2 regions of the Corynebacterium aquatimens genome follow, and region 2 is predicted to be linked to the other one. Evidence: predicted binding sites of a transcription regulator. Region 2 holds the regulator's gene; the other holds the start of a gene.
The links. The regulator LexA, encoded in region 2, represses DNA repair genes until DNA is damaged. The targets are predictions, from matches to a motif close to CGAACANNTGTTCG.
Positions count from the first base shown of each region.

Region 1: CAQUA_RS01125 (HNH endonuclease signature motif containing protein) is a predicted target of LexA. The motif match lies at 4,014-4,027, and genes of this name have one in related genera.

Region 1 is NZ_CP046980.1:246,645-254,160, reverse strand. Features, by position in the region: gene CAQUA_RS01145 (hypothetical protein) at 1-485, shown strand, start outside; gene rfbB (dTDP-glucose 4,6-dehydratase) at 599-1,573, shown strand; gene CAQUA_RS01135 (hypothetical protein) at 1,650-2,594, shown strand; gene CAQUA_RS01130 (sugar nucleotide-binding protein) at 2,591-3,949, shown strand; gene CAQUA_RS01125 (HNH endonuclease signature motif containing protein) at 4,151-5,782, shown strand; gene rfbA (glucose-1-phosphate thymidylyltransferase RfbA) at 5,870-6,733, shown strand; gene CAQUA_RS01115 (glycosyltransferase) at 6,774-7,516, shown strand, end outside.
Region 2 is NZ_CP046980.1:1,056,648-1,064,163, reverse strand. Features, by position in the region: gene hrpA (ATP-dependent RNA helicase HrpA) at 1-3,897, shown strand, start outside; gene nrdR (transcriptional regulator NrdR) at 3,935-4,390, opposite strand; gene CAQUA_RS04810 (hypothetical protein) at 4,479-4,844, opposite strand; gene lexA (transcriptional repressor LexA) at 5,065-5,742, shown strand; gene CAQUA_RS04800 (DeoR/GlpR family DNA-binding transcription regulator) at 5,803-6,594, shown strand; gene hflX (GTPase HflX) at 6,547-7,516, opposite strand, start outside.

The DNA of each region.
Region 1 (7,516 bases), 810 kb from region 2:
CGGCAATCAACCAGGCGGTATTGCTCACGCGGGCGCCGGTATTGGTTCCGCTACAGCGATTCCAATCCGCTCTTGTCGTGCGCTTCGTGGACAATCGCCACCGCATCTATTCTTCATTGATTGCCCCCATCGGGGCGGTGCTTTCCCTCGGTGCCGTTGGCTTTGTCGCGGCATGGCTGGTCGGGCCATGGATCCTGCGCGCGCTCTTCCCGCCGGAGTTGTTTGTGGACGGCCTTACTCTTGGCCTTCTCACCTTCGCCTCGGCCGTGATGGGCGCGCTGATCATCACTGGTACTGCCGTTCTCGCTTCCGAGCGACACGGGTGGTACGTGGCCGGCTGGGTTGTGGCGTCGATAAGCGCCTTTGCTCTGCTTTTTATCCTCGCGCGCGCTGGCTTTGGGGTGGCGGAAGCGGTGATTCTTGCACTGATGGTGGGACCGCTGACCGGCGCGCTCGTTCACATTGGGGGTCTTGCGCGGCGATAGCTTTGTGAAAACGTTTGCAAAAATCCAGTAGTTCAACTGCATAAGAGCAGGTCGCCTCTCGCGAACACGTGTGCAAAATCAAACGTTTTCACAGAACCGATACCATCGAGGCCATGACCATGCTTGTCACAGGCGGCGCTGGCTTCATTGGCGCGAATTTTGTTCGGATGGTGTTGGAGAGGGATCCTGGCGCGGACGTTATCGTGCTTGATGCGCTGACGTACGCGGGCAATCGGGAGAATCTGGCTGGTCTCGATGTGGAGTTCGTGGAGGGGTCGATCGCGGATGTGGAGGTCGTTGATGCGCTTGCCGCGCGAAGCGATGTGATTGTGAACTTTGCGGCGGAATCCCACAATGACAATTCTTTGCGCGACCCGTCGCCGTTTGTGACGACGAACCTGGTGGGGACGTTTACGCTGCTAGAGGCGGTGCGGCGCCACGGGAACCGGTTCCACCATATTTCCACCGACGAGGTGTTTGGGGACTTGGAGATTGATGATCCGGCGAAGTTCACGGAGGCGACCGCGTACAATCCTTCGTCGCCGTATTCCGCGACGAAGGCTGGGTCAGACCATCTTGTGCGCGCGTGGGTGCGGTCGTTTGGAATCACAGCGACGATCTCAAACTGTTCAAATAATTACGGCCCCTACCAGCACATTGAGAAGTTCATTCCCAGGCAGATCACCAACATTCTGACCGGCCGGCCGGCGAAGCTGTATGGTGACGGCCGCAACGTGCGCGACTGGATCCACGTTGATGACCACAACGATGCGGTGCTAGCAATTATTGAGCGAGGATCAAAAGGCGAAACCTACAACATCGGCGCCGATGGTGAGGCCTCAAACAAGGAAGTCATTGAGATGATCTGCGAGATCATGGGTGGTGAATACGAGCATGTCGCCGACCGCCCCGGCCACGACTTACGGTACGCGATCGACGCGTCGAAACTGCGCGATGAGCTTGGGTGGTCGCCGGGAAACATCCGGAATCTACGCGAGGGTCTGGAACAGACTATTGAGTGGTACTCAAACAACCGAGACTGGTGGGCACGCGGCAAGGACGCGGTGGAGGCTGGCTACGAGGCGTAGCTTCCCTGCATGCGCCCGGCTTACAGCTTTTACGGTTAGACTCGTTTAACACCAGCTAGAGGGGAAGGTATCTGCAATGAAACGAACACCGAGAATTGCGGCCTTGGCAACGGCGCTGGCCACGTCCGTTACAGGAGCTAACGTTGCCTACGCAGCACAGGTCGGTCCGCGCGAGGGCGATCACTGCGTAATTGAATTCTCCACTGAGGAGCGGACTGCGTACTTGTGGGGCATTCTGCAGGAAGAACGACTGCTGGATAGCGGTCATTCCGCACTCGCGCGAGGCTACGAGGGTGCATTCCCAGGGCTGAAGGCGGTGGGCGATGAGCTCGTCGCTAAGCCAAATGTGCGCGAAATCATCCGTCAGATCGGGCGCACTTCCGGGGCGGACCGGCAGAGATACCTAGACGAGCATTACTACCCGTTCACCGACCGTGCGGAGGAGCTCGGGCTCGACCTCGATGGTCAAGCAGGCTACTACCTTTCGTTACGCCTGTGGGAGGCCCACCCGAATCTGTATACGAACTACTACCCGCCAGTTTCACACGATGAGCTGGCAGAAATGGTCGAGGCTGACCGGAACGCGGAGGGGAAAATCGTCGATCAGCTCCGCGTGGACGCGGGATCGCTGAAGGACGCCCGCACCCAAGCGACGTTGAGCTATGACGACTACCTGGCCGCGACGATCGGCACGCAGGCGCCTGGCCGCGAGGCGCAGTTCGCCGCAGCTTTCAAAAACACGGACTTTGCCAAAGAGGTCTATGAAGCCAACCGCTACCCCTTCGTCACGGGGCTCGCGAAAGCTCAGCTGGCCTGCAAGGACGGTGGATCTAAGAGCATTCGCTTGACGACGAAAGCCGGGGAGCTCCCCACGGACCCACCTGGGGAATCCTCCGCTGAACTGTCCCCGGGAGCGATCGCGGGGATCGTGATTGCGGTACTGGTTGCGGTCATCGCAGCTGTGGCCGTTGCGATTCCTGGGCTATCGCCGTTGATCCAGTCAGTACGCTTAAGAGCATGACTGATTCTGGCATCTCGGGGCTGATTGTTCGGCCGCTGAACGTTCACGGGGACAACCGCGGGTGGTTCAAGGAGAACTGGGCGGGCGAGCCGCCGATGCGGGTCGCGCAGAACAACGTCAGTTTCAATGCCAGCCGCGGGGCGACGCGAGGCATGCACGCGGAGCCGTGGGATAAATACGTCTCTGTGGCCACCGGACGCGTGTGGGGCGCGTGGGTTGACCTGCGCGAAGGCTCCCCCACCTTCGGCGCGACGTTCGGCTGTGAGATCGGTCCCGACACTGCCGTATTCGTTCCCCGCGGGGTAGCCAACGGGTTCCAGGCCCTCGAGGACAACACGACCTATATCTATCTGTGCAGTTCACGGTGGTCGCCGGATGCACAGTACTCATTCAGTTCCTACACGGAGATCGACTGGCCGCTCGAGCCCACGGAGGTATCAGACAAAGACAAAGGGCACCCCTTGCTTATCGACGCTACCCCCGTACCGCCCAGAAAAGTCCTCGTGACCGGGGCTAACGGCCAGCTTGGAAGGGCACTTCAGTCCCTCCCGGGGACCGAACACTGGGATTTTGCGGGGAGGGAGGAATTAGATGTAACGGGGTCCGTCGATAAGCTGCGCGCTTCGCGTGATTGGGGACAGTACAGCGCGATCATTAATGCGGCGGCGTACAACGACGTGAATGGAGCGGAGACTGGGGAGGGGCGCGCGGGGGCGTGGGCGGTCAACGCCGTGGCGCCGGGGAAATTGGCCGCGATTGCGAATGAGTTCGGGCTCACTTTGGTGCACGTGAGCACCGATTTCGTATTCGACGGATCGGTAGAGGTTCACCCGGAATCAGAGGTTCCTTCGCCGTTGTCGGTGTATGGGGCGTCGAAAAGCGCCGGCGAAGCGGCCGCGATGGTCGCCGCACAGCACTTCATCGTGCGGACCTCGTGGGTGTTTGGGGACGGCGCGAACTTCGTTGCGACGATGGCGCGGCTCGCGCGTGGTGGCGTCGATCCGGCCGTGGTGAGGGACCAGCGAGGGCGGCCAACCTGGGCCGATGACCTGGCGAAAGGCATCGTTCACCTCATGGACACGGGCGCGGCATACGGGATCTACAACCTGTCGTCTGGCGGCGATGTTGTCGGGCGCGATGAGCTCACGATGGCCGTGTTCGCAGGCGTTGGCGAGGATCCTGCCCGCGTGCAGCCAGTGACCACGGAAGAGTGGGCGCGGATTAGTGCCGCTAACGGCACGCATGAGGCCGACCGTCCGAAGGAATCAACGTTAGCGCTGGACAAAATCGAGGCAACTGGGTTCACGCCCACGAATTGGCGCGTTGCGCTGGCGTTGTATTTGGCCGATTTATAGCGCTTTTCCTCGCGGCCGCGCCTAGGTCGGATCATGTGTTTTGGTCGAGATTCGAAAGCGTTTTCGCATATATGTTCGAAATTTTGATTTTTTTAGGCTTTGGTGTCGGGGGCGGTTTGTATCGTGATGTCAACGTCTAAATAAAGGGCGCCGAAAAGAACGGAATACGTCTCGCAGATCGGAATCGAAGGGAGGGAGATCATGCGAACACAGACCGATAGTGCAAAGGCGGGCGGTGCGCTGACTGGGGCCGTCGATAAGCTGTGTGATGCGATAGCGGAGATTTCGCGCGTGTTCGCCGACCCCTCTCCCCTGCGATTTACTGATGTGCGCAACGACATGGAGCGGTTGGAGGCCGCGGTGTCGGGGCAGAAGGCGTATGTGGATGCGGCGTTTGCGTATTTGTGCGAACGTGACGGAGCGGGCAAGGTCGTCGGCGCGAATCACGCGGTGGCGTATCTGCGGGACGTTTTGGGGCTGTCCCATGCGGAGGCCATGGGTCGGTTACGACGCGGGGCCGATCTTTTTGAGGAAGTGCCTGAGTTTGATGTGGAGGAGGATTCGCTTTTTGACGATGTGGATCCGGACACACCAAACGCCGCCGAGGAAGCGGCAGCCGCTGCGGCGGCAGCGGAAGAAGCACGCCGTAGGGCTGAGGAGGAGCGCGCCGCGAAAAAGAAGGCCAAAGAGCGCGCGAAGAAGGTCGCTGAGGAGAAACAGAAGATCATCAACCTCGAGCTGATGAAGCTGCGCGATGGCGCAGATCCTGGGCGTGCAACGATCCTGGCTGAAGCGCTCGCCGAGGCCGAGAAGCGTTCCCCAGAAGATCTGCGGAAGTTCGTTCGGCGGCTCGTTCGCGATGCTAATAAGCGCGGCCGGAGGAAGGCCGCGAACAAGCCACAGTCTGATTTCCACGCTCGCAACCTTCACTTCGGGCAGCAGGACGCGGACGGAATGTGCTCGATCACCATCAAGGCACCGGCTGGGGAGGCTGCCATGTTGAAGGCGGCCCTCGATTACGGTCGGGGTGGCGGGCAGAAGCCCGGTGATCCCCACGCGAAGGACACCCGCACCATGGGCCAACGCCACTTCGACCAGCTGATGGGGATCGTGCGGACGTGGTCGAACTCGAAGTCGACTTCCCAAAACGGTGTGGGAACGGTTGTTTTGGGAATTACGCTTGATGATTTGGCCGGGGCGGACCACACCTCCCGGTTTGCAACCAACACTGGCATTGAGGTCTCTGTGTACGACCTCCTGCGGCTGGGGTTTGTTGGCAATGACTTTGTGGCACAGCTGGACACGGTGACCGGCGTGCCACTTTCGCTGGGCCGGACGCGTCTTGCCTCGGTGTACCAGCGCATTGCACTGCTGGCCATGCAGGGAGTATGCGCCTGGCATGGGTGCGACAAGCCGTTTAGCGAGTTAGACATCCACCACATACTGCCCTACCTCGACGGAGGCCCGACAGACATCGACAATCTGGTCGGATTATGTCGCGCCCATCACAGATGTAACAACGACCGAAGAGATGGCACCGGGAACAAGGGATACGTTGACAGAGATCCCGAAACCGGACGGGTCGGCGTTGTTCCCGCCGATGGCGGCCCCATGAGATTCAACGACACCGTGGGTTATCACGATAGTTGCGGACATAAGCTGCGAAAACGTCGCGACCAATCAGGTGGGAATTCCAACCCGCCACCAGATACCGAATCGCCGCCGGATTCGGAACACCGCGATGTGCCGCGCCAGGAACCTTCAACCTCAACCCCCTCGTGCCCGGACCCAGTGTTGTTCCCCGTGCCGGATACCCAGGCTCGCACTGCCTAAGTAGACCCGTGCCCATGGTCTGGCGTGCCTGGGTCTGCCTGGGTCTGCCTGGGTCTGCCTGGGTCCGCCCGGCTACACTTTGTCCCCATGAAGGGCATCATTCTCGCGGGCGGCTCCGGCACGCGCCTGTACCCGATCACGAAGGGCATCTCAAAGCAACTGATGCCGATCTACGACAAGCCCATGATTTACTACCCCCTGACCACCCTGATTAACGCGGGTATTCGGGAGATCCTCATCATCACGACGCCTGAGGACCGCGAAGCGTTCGAGCGCCTGCTTGGAGACGGCTCGGCGCTCGGCCTCATGATCGATTACGCGGTGCAGCCCTCCCCCGACGGTTTGGCGCAGGCCTTCATCATCGGCGAAGACTTTATTGGTAGCGACTCAGTAGCGCTGGTTTTAGGCGACAACATCTTTGACGGGGGCCACCTTAACGCGCTCATGGCCGAGGCCGTTGACCCCGACGGCGGATCGATCTTCGCGTACGAGGTATCCGATCCGCAGCGCTACGGCGTGGTCACGTTTGATGAGGTAGGGACGGCGACATCGATCGTCGAGAAGCCGAGGGAGCCGCAATCCAACTACGCGGTGACGGGGCTGTATTTTTACGACAACGATGTGGTCGACATCGCGAAGACCATCGAACCTTCGGAGCGCGGCGAGCTGGAGATCACCAGCGTGAACGAGGAATACCTCACTCGCGGCAAACTTCAGGTCCACCGCCTGCATCGCGGCGACGTGTGGCTGGACACCGGCACGATCGACTCGATGAGTGAGGCCAGCGCGTACGTCGAAGTGATCCAAAAGCGCACCGGCACGGTGATCGGATCGCCCGAGGTCGCGGCCTTCACACAAGGATTCATCGACGGCGAGGCCCTCAAACGCCTGGCGGAGCCCATGATGAAGTCCGGTTATGGGCGCTACCTGCTCGACGCCGCGCGGGAGTAGAGCCCGCGAGAATTGAACCCGCGAGAAGAGAGCCAAGCCCATGGAAAAGAACTCGACTGGCGCAGGGGATCTGACCCCCGGCGCGGTGACCGTGCTCATGGCCGTCTACCGGGGCACCACCGCTTCGGAGCTGGAAACTGCCTTGAACAGCCTTTATAGCCAGAGCCGGCCGGCGGAGGAGATTCTGGTGGTGAGGGACGGGCCGGTTGAGGGGGGCGTCGATAAGCTTTTGCGCGACGGGCGAGTTGAGACGCTGATGTTGGAGCGCAACCAGGGCTTGGGCAGGGCCTTGGCGCACGGTTTCGCCCGCGTGACGACAGAGTTTGTTGCGCGCCTCGACTCAGACGACGCGGCGACGGCGCAGCGGCTGGAAAAGCAGCTGGAGTTCATGCGCGCGCACCCCGAGATTGCCGTGGTGGGCTCGGCGATGCAGGAGTTCAGTGTTGAAGAGGGCGCTGATGGGGAGGCTGACGGAGACGCGTGGAAGTTGGGCGGGGTGCGGCGGCTGCCGGAGGAACACGCGCAGATTGCACAGTATACGCGGCTCAATTCGCCGATGAATCACCCGTCGGTGATGATGCGCACCGCGGCCGTGCGGGCGGTCGGCGGGTACCGGCCAATGCACAACATGGAGGACTATGACCTGTGGGCGCGGCTCATCGCCGCCGGCCAGCGGCTTCACAACATGCCGGAACCGCTGACCTACTTCCGGGTGAGCGACGCGCAGTTTCGGCGCCGCACCACCCGGGAAACGCGGGCGGCCGAACGAGCCATGCAGGACGC
Region 2 (7,516 bases):
CGCGCGGCAGCAGTCGAGGCAGCTCTGCCGGAGATTAGGTATCCGGCGGGCTTGCCGGTGTCCGATCGTCGAGAAGCGATTAAAACGCTGATCCGCGACAACCAGGTGGTGATCATCGCGGGTGAGACGGGCTCCGGTAAAACGACGCAGATCCCGAAGATGTGCCTTGAGCTGGGGCGCGGACGCGAGGGGCTGATTGGCCACACGCAGCCGCGACGCATTGCCGCGCGCACGGTGGCGGAGCGCATTGCGGAAGAACTCGGCCAGGAGATCGGCGAATCCGTAGGCTATGCGATCCGCTTCGACGACCGCGTCTCGGACACGACGGCCGTGAAACTGATGACAGACGGCATCCTGCTGGCCGAGATGCAGCGCGACCGCCTGCTGCGCGCCTACGACACGATCATCATCGACGAGGCCCACGAACGCAGCCTCAACATCGACTTTCTGCTTGGGTACCTCAAGCAGTTGTTGCCGCGGCGTAAAGATCTGAAGGTGATCATCACCTCCGCGACGATCGACCCGGAGCGGTTCGCGGAACACTTCGGTGGCGCGCCGATCATTGAGGTCTCGGGGCGCACGTACCCCGTTGAGATCCGCTACCGGCCGCTGGAGATGGAGGTCGCGGTAAAAGACGGCGGGACGAAGGTCGTCGACGTGGACATGCTCGACGGGCTTATCGACGCCCTGACGGAACTCATGCGCGAAGGCGACGGCGACATCTTGTGCTTCTTCGCCTCCGAGCGCGACATCCGCGACGCGATGGAGGCGATCGACGGCCAGAACTGGCGCGGCGTCGAGGTCGTGCCGCTGTTCGGGCGACTAAGCAACGCCGAGCAGCACCGCGTGTTCGCGCCGCATTCCGGGCGGCGGATTGTACTTGCGACGAACATCGCTGAGACGTCGCTGACCGTGCCGGGAATTCACTACGTGGTGGACACGGGGCTGGCGCGCATTTCGCGCTACTCGACGCGCACCAAGGTGCAGCGACTGCCCATCGAGGAGATCTCGCAAGCCAGCGCGAACCAGCGATCAGGGCGTTCGGGGCGTATCGCGGACGGTATTGCGATTCGTTTGTACTCGGAGGCGAACTTTGAGGCGCGTCCGGAATTCACCGACCCGGAGATCTTGCGCACCAACCTGGCGAGCGTGATCTTGCAAATGATCTCGCTGCGCTTAGGCGACATTTCGGAGTTCCCGTTCATCCAGCCGCCGGACCCGAAAGCGATCCGCGATGGCCTGCTGCTGTTGCATGAGCTCGGCGCGATCACCGACCGCGAGAGCAACGACGCGCCCACGCTCACGTCGATCGGGCGCGATCTGGCGAAGATCCCCGTCGACCCGCGCATGGCCCGCATGCTGGTCGAGGCCAACCGGCTAGGCGTGCTCGAAGACGTCACGGTCATCGTGGCCAACATGACCATTCAGGACGTGCGCGAGCGGCCACTGGAATTCCAGGCCCAGGCCGACCAAGCCCACGCACGGTTTAGGGATAAAACCTCTGACTTTATCTCCACGCTGAACCTGTGGGACTACCTGAAGGACGCGCGCGACGAACTGTCCGGCAACGCGTTCCGCAAACGCATGAAGAAGGAATACCTCCACTACATGCGTATCCGGGAGTGGTATGACCTGGTGCGGCAGCTGAGGGACGTCGAGAAGCAACTGGGCTGGGCACAGGATCAAGCCGGCACGGCGCGCGACCCGAAGGAAATCCACCAGGCGCTGCTGAGCGGCCTGTTGTCCAACATTGGCGCGCGCGACGGCAACTCGAAGGAATTCAAGGGCGCGCGCGGGACGCGGTTCATGATCTTCCCTGGCTCTGCGCTGGCGAAGAAACCGCCGGAGTTCGTGATGGCGGCGGAGCTCGTGGAGACGACTCGCCTGTGGGCGCGCGACGTTGCCGCGATCGACCCGGCGTGGGTGGAAAAGCTCGCGCGTGACCTGCTGAAACACTCATATTCCGAGCCCGTGTGGTCACGCAAGCGTGCCGCGCCGATGGTGCACCAGAAGTCCTTGCTCTACGGCGTGACCATCGTCGCGGATCGGCTCGTGCCGTATCACCGCGTGGACGCGGAAGGCGCGCGCGACATGTTCATCCGCCACGCGCTCGTCGACGGTGAATGGACCACCCACCACAAGTTCGCGGCCCACAACGCGGCTCTTTTAGAGCAGGCCGCGGAGATCGAAGAGAAAATCCGCCGCCGCGGCGTCGTCGTGGATGAGGAAACGCTATTTGAATTCTACGACGCCCGCGTGCCCGCTGGCGTCGCAACCGGACGTCACTTCGACGCCTGGTGGAAAAAGAAACGCCGCGAAGACCCGGCCTTTTTGGACTTTGACCCGAACGCGCTCATTGCGGAGGACGTGGGGGCACACATGCTTCACGACGGCTCCTACCGCACCGAGTCCGCCGGCTTCGCTGGCGGCGCTGGCGCTGCCGCCAGCGACGGAAGGGGCGAAGGTAGTGCTGGCGGCGCTGGCGCTGCCGCCAGCGACGGTGGTGCTGCCGGCGGCGGCGCGCTGGATAGCGCGAAGCTCGCGTTTCCCGACTCGTGGCGGCAGGGCACCATCGACTACGAGCTGCAGTACAAGTTTGAGCCGGGCGACCCCTTCGACGGAGTCACCGTCATGGTGCCCGTACCTCTTCTGGCGGGGCTGAAAGACGACGGATTCGACTGGCTGGTTCCGGGGCTGCGGTTGGAGCTGTTCACTGAGCTCATCCGCACGCTGCCGAAGGCGCTGCGCAAGACCGTCGTGCCGGCGCCCGACTACGCCGCGCGCGCTCTGGCGAAGGCAGTGCCGGGGCAAGGGCGCGTCGTCGAGCAGCTGGCGCACATCCTGCAGTCGATGGGCGGGCACGGAATCGCGGCGGCAGATTTCCGGCCGGAGGCGGTGCCGGGTCATCTGCGGATGACGTTCGCGGCTGTCGATCGGCGCGGAAAAATCACCGATCATGACAAGGACCTTCAGGCGCTGAAGACAAGGCGCGCGGGGCAGATTCATTCGTCGGTGGCAAAGGCTGGGAAGCGCTCGGAGACGGATGTGGTGCGGGAGTGGACCGTCGATACGCTTGGCGACGTCCCTGAGACCGTGACCACAACCATCGAGGGCAACAAAGTGGACGCGTACCCCGCGCTGGAGGCGGCGGCTGGCGGCGTGCGGGTGAAAGTCTTCCCGACGAAGGCCGCTGCGGACGCCTCGATGGTGACCGCGACGCTGACGCTGCTGCTGCGTCGCATCGACGTGTCGACGCAGCAGATGCTCAAAGGACTGCCGCTGCGGCAACGCGTGGCCGTCGAACACTACCCGCACGGCGGCGCCGCGGGACTCGTGGAAGACGCGCGCGTGGCCGCGATCCGCGACGCACTATTCGCCGCGGGCGGGCCCGTGCGACGGCCCGCGGAGTTCGAGGAGCTGGTGAAAACCATCAAACCCACCATCAGCGGGGCCGTGCGGCGCACCATCGTTTCGATTGCGCCCGGGCTGGTCGAGTACTCGAACCTCGCGGCCGAGCTGGATAACTGGCACGGGCCCGCGATCGACGACATCAACCGGCAGATGGCGTTTCTTTTACCCAAGCACGCGATCACAATCCACGGGATGGAGCACCTGCAGCACCTCCCCCGCTACGTCCAGGCCATTAGGGTGCGGCTCGAGGACATGGCGTTGGACCCCGACCGCGACGCCGAGCGCCAGGCAACCATCGACGCGGCCCGGGAATACCTCGACGTGAGGCTTCGCCGCCTGCCTAAGGGCCGCGAAAAATCGCGCGCGGTGAAGGACATCTTGTGGCGCATCGAGGAGCTGCGCGTAAGCGTGTTCGCGCAGCGGCTCGGGACGGCGAAACCCGTGAGCCAGCGGCGGATCGAGAAGATGGTGGACAAGCTCAGCTAGCGGCGCGTGCGCAGCGCGTGCGAACGCGGCGCGCGGGTCAGAGGTCGCGGTCGCGGCGGCGCATCAGTCGGATTTCGGACTCGAAGTCGTCGGCGCTTTCGAAGGACTTATACACGGAGGCGAAGCGCAGGTACGCGACCTCGTCGAGGACGCGCAGAGGTTCGAGGATCGCCAGGCCGATGTCGTTGGAATCGACCTGGGAGCTGCCGTGGCTGCGCACGGTTTCTTCGACCTCTTGCGCCAGCCGCTTCAGCGCGTCATCCGACACGTCGCGGCCTTGGCACGCGCGGCGCACGCCAACGATCAGCTTGTCACGGTCGAAGGGCTCACTCACGCCGTTTCGCTTGACGACGGTCAAGATCGCCTTCTCAATCGTCGTAAAGCGGCCGCCGCATTCTGTGCATTCTCTGCGTCGGCGGATGGATGCGCCCGCGTCAATCAGGCGCGAGTCAGCGACGCGGGAGTTCTGGTTATGGCAGAAAGGGCAATGCACGCTCGAAATTGTACTCGCCCGCGGGTGTGGGGACGGTGGGCGTCGATAAGCATAAAAATGCCCCCACGATGTGGGGGCGAGGCGCGGACTACCTCACGCTGGCGGAGACGACGTTGGGCGCCGCTGGCGCGGCTGGGGCTGGCTCTTCAGCGGAGAACATGCCGCTAAACGCTGCGCCCACGATGAGCGCGAGGCCCAGCATTGTGCCCATGAGCGTTGCGGCGCGCGCTTCATGCTGTTTTTCGATCTTCGTTTCGATCCCCGCCCGTGTTGGTTCGGCAATGTCCCGGTAGGGCTCAGGGTTTCGATTAAACTCGCCTAAAGTTCGAACATGATCGGCCCGGCGGTGCTGCGTTCGCTCAGGAATATCCCACACATCCGCCGGCTGCGGCGCGCGGTGAATCGAACCAGCAGGTACGTTTGCGGTGCGGGGATTGCGTACTGCGATGGTCATAATGAGATTCCTTTCTACTGTTGCAACCAAGTGTAATTTTCGCTCCGACACTCTCGAACACTTTGTTCGCGCGAATGTTCTAATTAGATGCTATGTTCGAGTTATAGCAACACGCGAAACATTTGTCCACACGTGGGCGGAAAATATCGAACACAATTGCCATACCGTGGTAGAACGGTAGGTAGAAAAGTTGAATGAGGAACACTCGGAGAGGAACGCCATGGCACGACAGAAGAGAGACCCTAACGGCCTGAGCGACAGGCAACGCCGGATCCTGGAGGTTATTCAGGACGCGGTTGTCCTGCGCGGATACCCGCCAAGCATCCGTGAGATCGGTGATGCGGCGGGTTTGCAGTCAACATCGTCGGTTGCGTATCAGCTCAAGGAATTAGAGAAGAAGGGGTTCCTGCGCCGCGACCCAAACAAGCCGCGCGCCGTGGATCTGCGCCACCTGCCGGAGACGGATCCGCTGCGGAAGAAATCTGCGCAAAAGAAGCAGACGCCCGCACCCGAAGAGGCCGCGGCCCCGCGCTACATCCCCATTGTTGGTCAGATCGCGGCTGGGGTCCCAATCACCGCTGAAGAAAACATCAATGATTACTTCCCGCTGCCGGAAGAGCTCGTGGGTGACGGCGAACTCTTCTTGCTGCAGGTTGTCGGCCAGTCCATGCAGGACGCGGGCATTTTGGACGGGGACTGGGTTGCGGTGCGCTCCCAGCAGACGGCGGAGGAAGGGGATTTCGTTGCCGCGCTTATTGAGGGCGAGGCAACGGTCAAGGAGTTCCACAAGGACTCAACGGGGGTATGGCTCCTCCCCCACAATGACGCATTCTCCCCCATCAAGGCCGACGAAGCTGAGATTATGGGACGCGTAGTATCCGTCCTGCGCAAGCTGTAACTTTTGCGGCAACTCGATGTCCCGGTCGCAGCCCACGCGGTCTATCCGAAGGTTTCATGAATGCACACCGAAGAACGCCGCCGCCAGATCGCGTCGCTGACCGCTGTTGAAGGCCGCGTTAACGTCACGCGCCTCGCGGAGGAATTCGGCGTCACCGCGGAGACTATTCGCAGGGATCTCGCCGCGCTTGACAACGAAGGGATGGTGCAACGCGTCCACGGCGGCGCGGTTCCGAGTTCCTCGTTCCTGACCGCCGAGCTCACCATGGAGGCCCGCTACCGGACGTCCGCGGCTGCGAAGAAGGCCATCGCGCGCGAGGCGCTGGCGTATCTTCCGGAAGAGCCCGGCACCGTGTTCCTCGACTCCGGCACGACGATCCAGATGCTGGCCGAGCTTTTTGCTGGCGATGAGATTGCCCGTCGGCATTCCTACGTGACCAACTCGTGGCCGATCGCGCTGCAGCTGTCCAGCGACCAGGTCAGCGTGCAGTTGCTTGGCGGAACCGTGCGCGCCCTCACCCACGCCATCGTCGGTGACACCGCGTTGCGCACCCTGGCGCTGCTCAGCGCGGACGTGGCGTTCATCGGCACGAATGCGCTCTCAATCCCCAGCGGCCTGTCCACCGCCGACCCCCAGGAGGCCGCAGTGAAATCCTCCATGGTCACCAACGCCTCGCGCGTAGTCGCGCTGTGCGACTCCACGAAACTTGGCAACAACTACGCCGTGAGCTTCGCGCCCTTGGCATCACTCGACGCCGTGATCACGGATACGAAGGCGCCGGACTCCTTCGTAGCCGATCTGGAATCATCCGGCATCGAGGTCGTCCTGGCCGACCCAGCTTTGTTCTCCTGAGTCCTCCCCGGCAGAAGGTTCCGGGCTGATCGCGAACTCGGCGTACTGGTCGGCGACGATGCGGGGCAGGCGGACGTCGATAAGCGTGCCCTCGGCCTCGTAGGACTCGCTGCGGACGGTGCCCTCTTCGTGGACGCGCGAGACCACGTCGCCGCGCGTGTAGGGCACGAGAAGGGTGACGTGCGCGTCCAACGTGTTCAGGAACATCTCGATGCGCTGCTCAAGCTCGTCGATGCCCTCACCGGTGTGGGCGGAGACAAAGACAGCGTCGCGGCCGGCATCGGCGAATGCGTGCCGCAGCTCAGCCAACACAAGCGGGTCAGCAGCGTCGATCTTGTTCACCACGATGATTTCGGGCGGAATGGTCTCATCGGTGTCACGCACGATGTCGGCGAGCACCTCGCTCACCGCCTGGATCTGCTTGAGCGGGAACGGGTCGGACCCGTCGACAACGTGCAGCACCAGATCGGCGCCGGTGACTTCTTCCAGGGTGGACTTGAATGCCTCAACGAGCTGCGTCGGCAGGTGGCGGACAAACCCGACGGTGTCGGTTAAAACAACCGCGCGGCCATCAGCAAGCGTGGCGCGTCGCGTGGACGGGTCCAGCGTTGCAAACAGCGCATCTTCGACGAGCACTCCCGCGCCGGTCATGGCGTTGATAAGTGAGGATTTGCCGGCGTTGGTGTACCCGGCGATAGCGATTTTTGGCACCGTGGAGCGCGCACGCTTCGCGCGCTTGATGTCGCGGGCGGTCTTCATGTCCGCGAGCTCGTGGCGCAGCTTCGCCATCTCCGTGCGCAGGCGGCGGCGATCGGCCTCAATGCGGGTTTCACCGGGGCCGCGCAGGCCCACACCGCCGTTGGAACCGGCGCGGCCACCGGCCTGGCGCGACAGGTTGCCACCCCAACCACGCGTGCGCGTG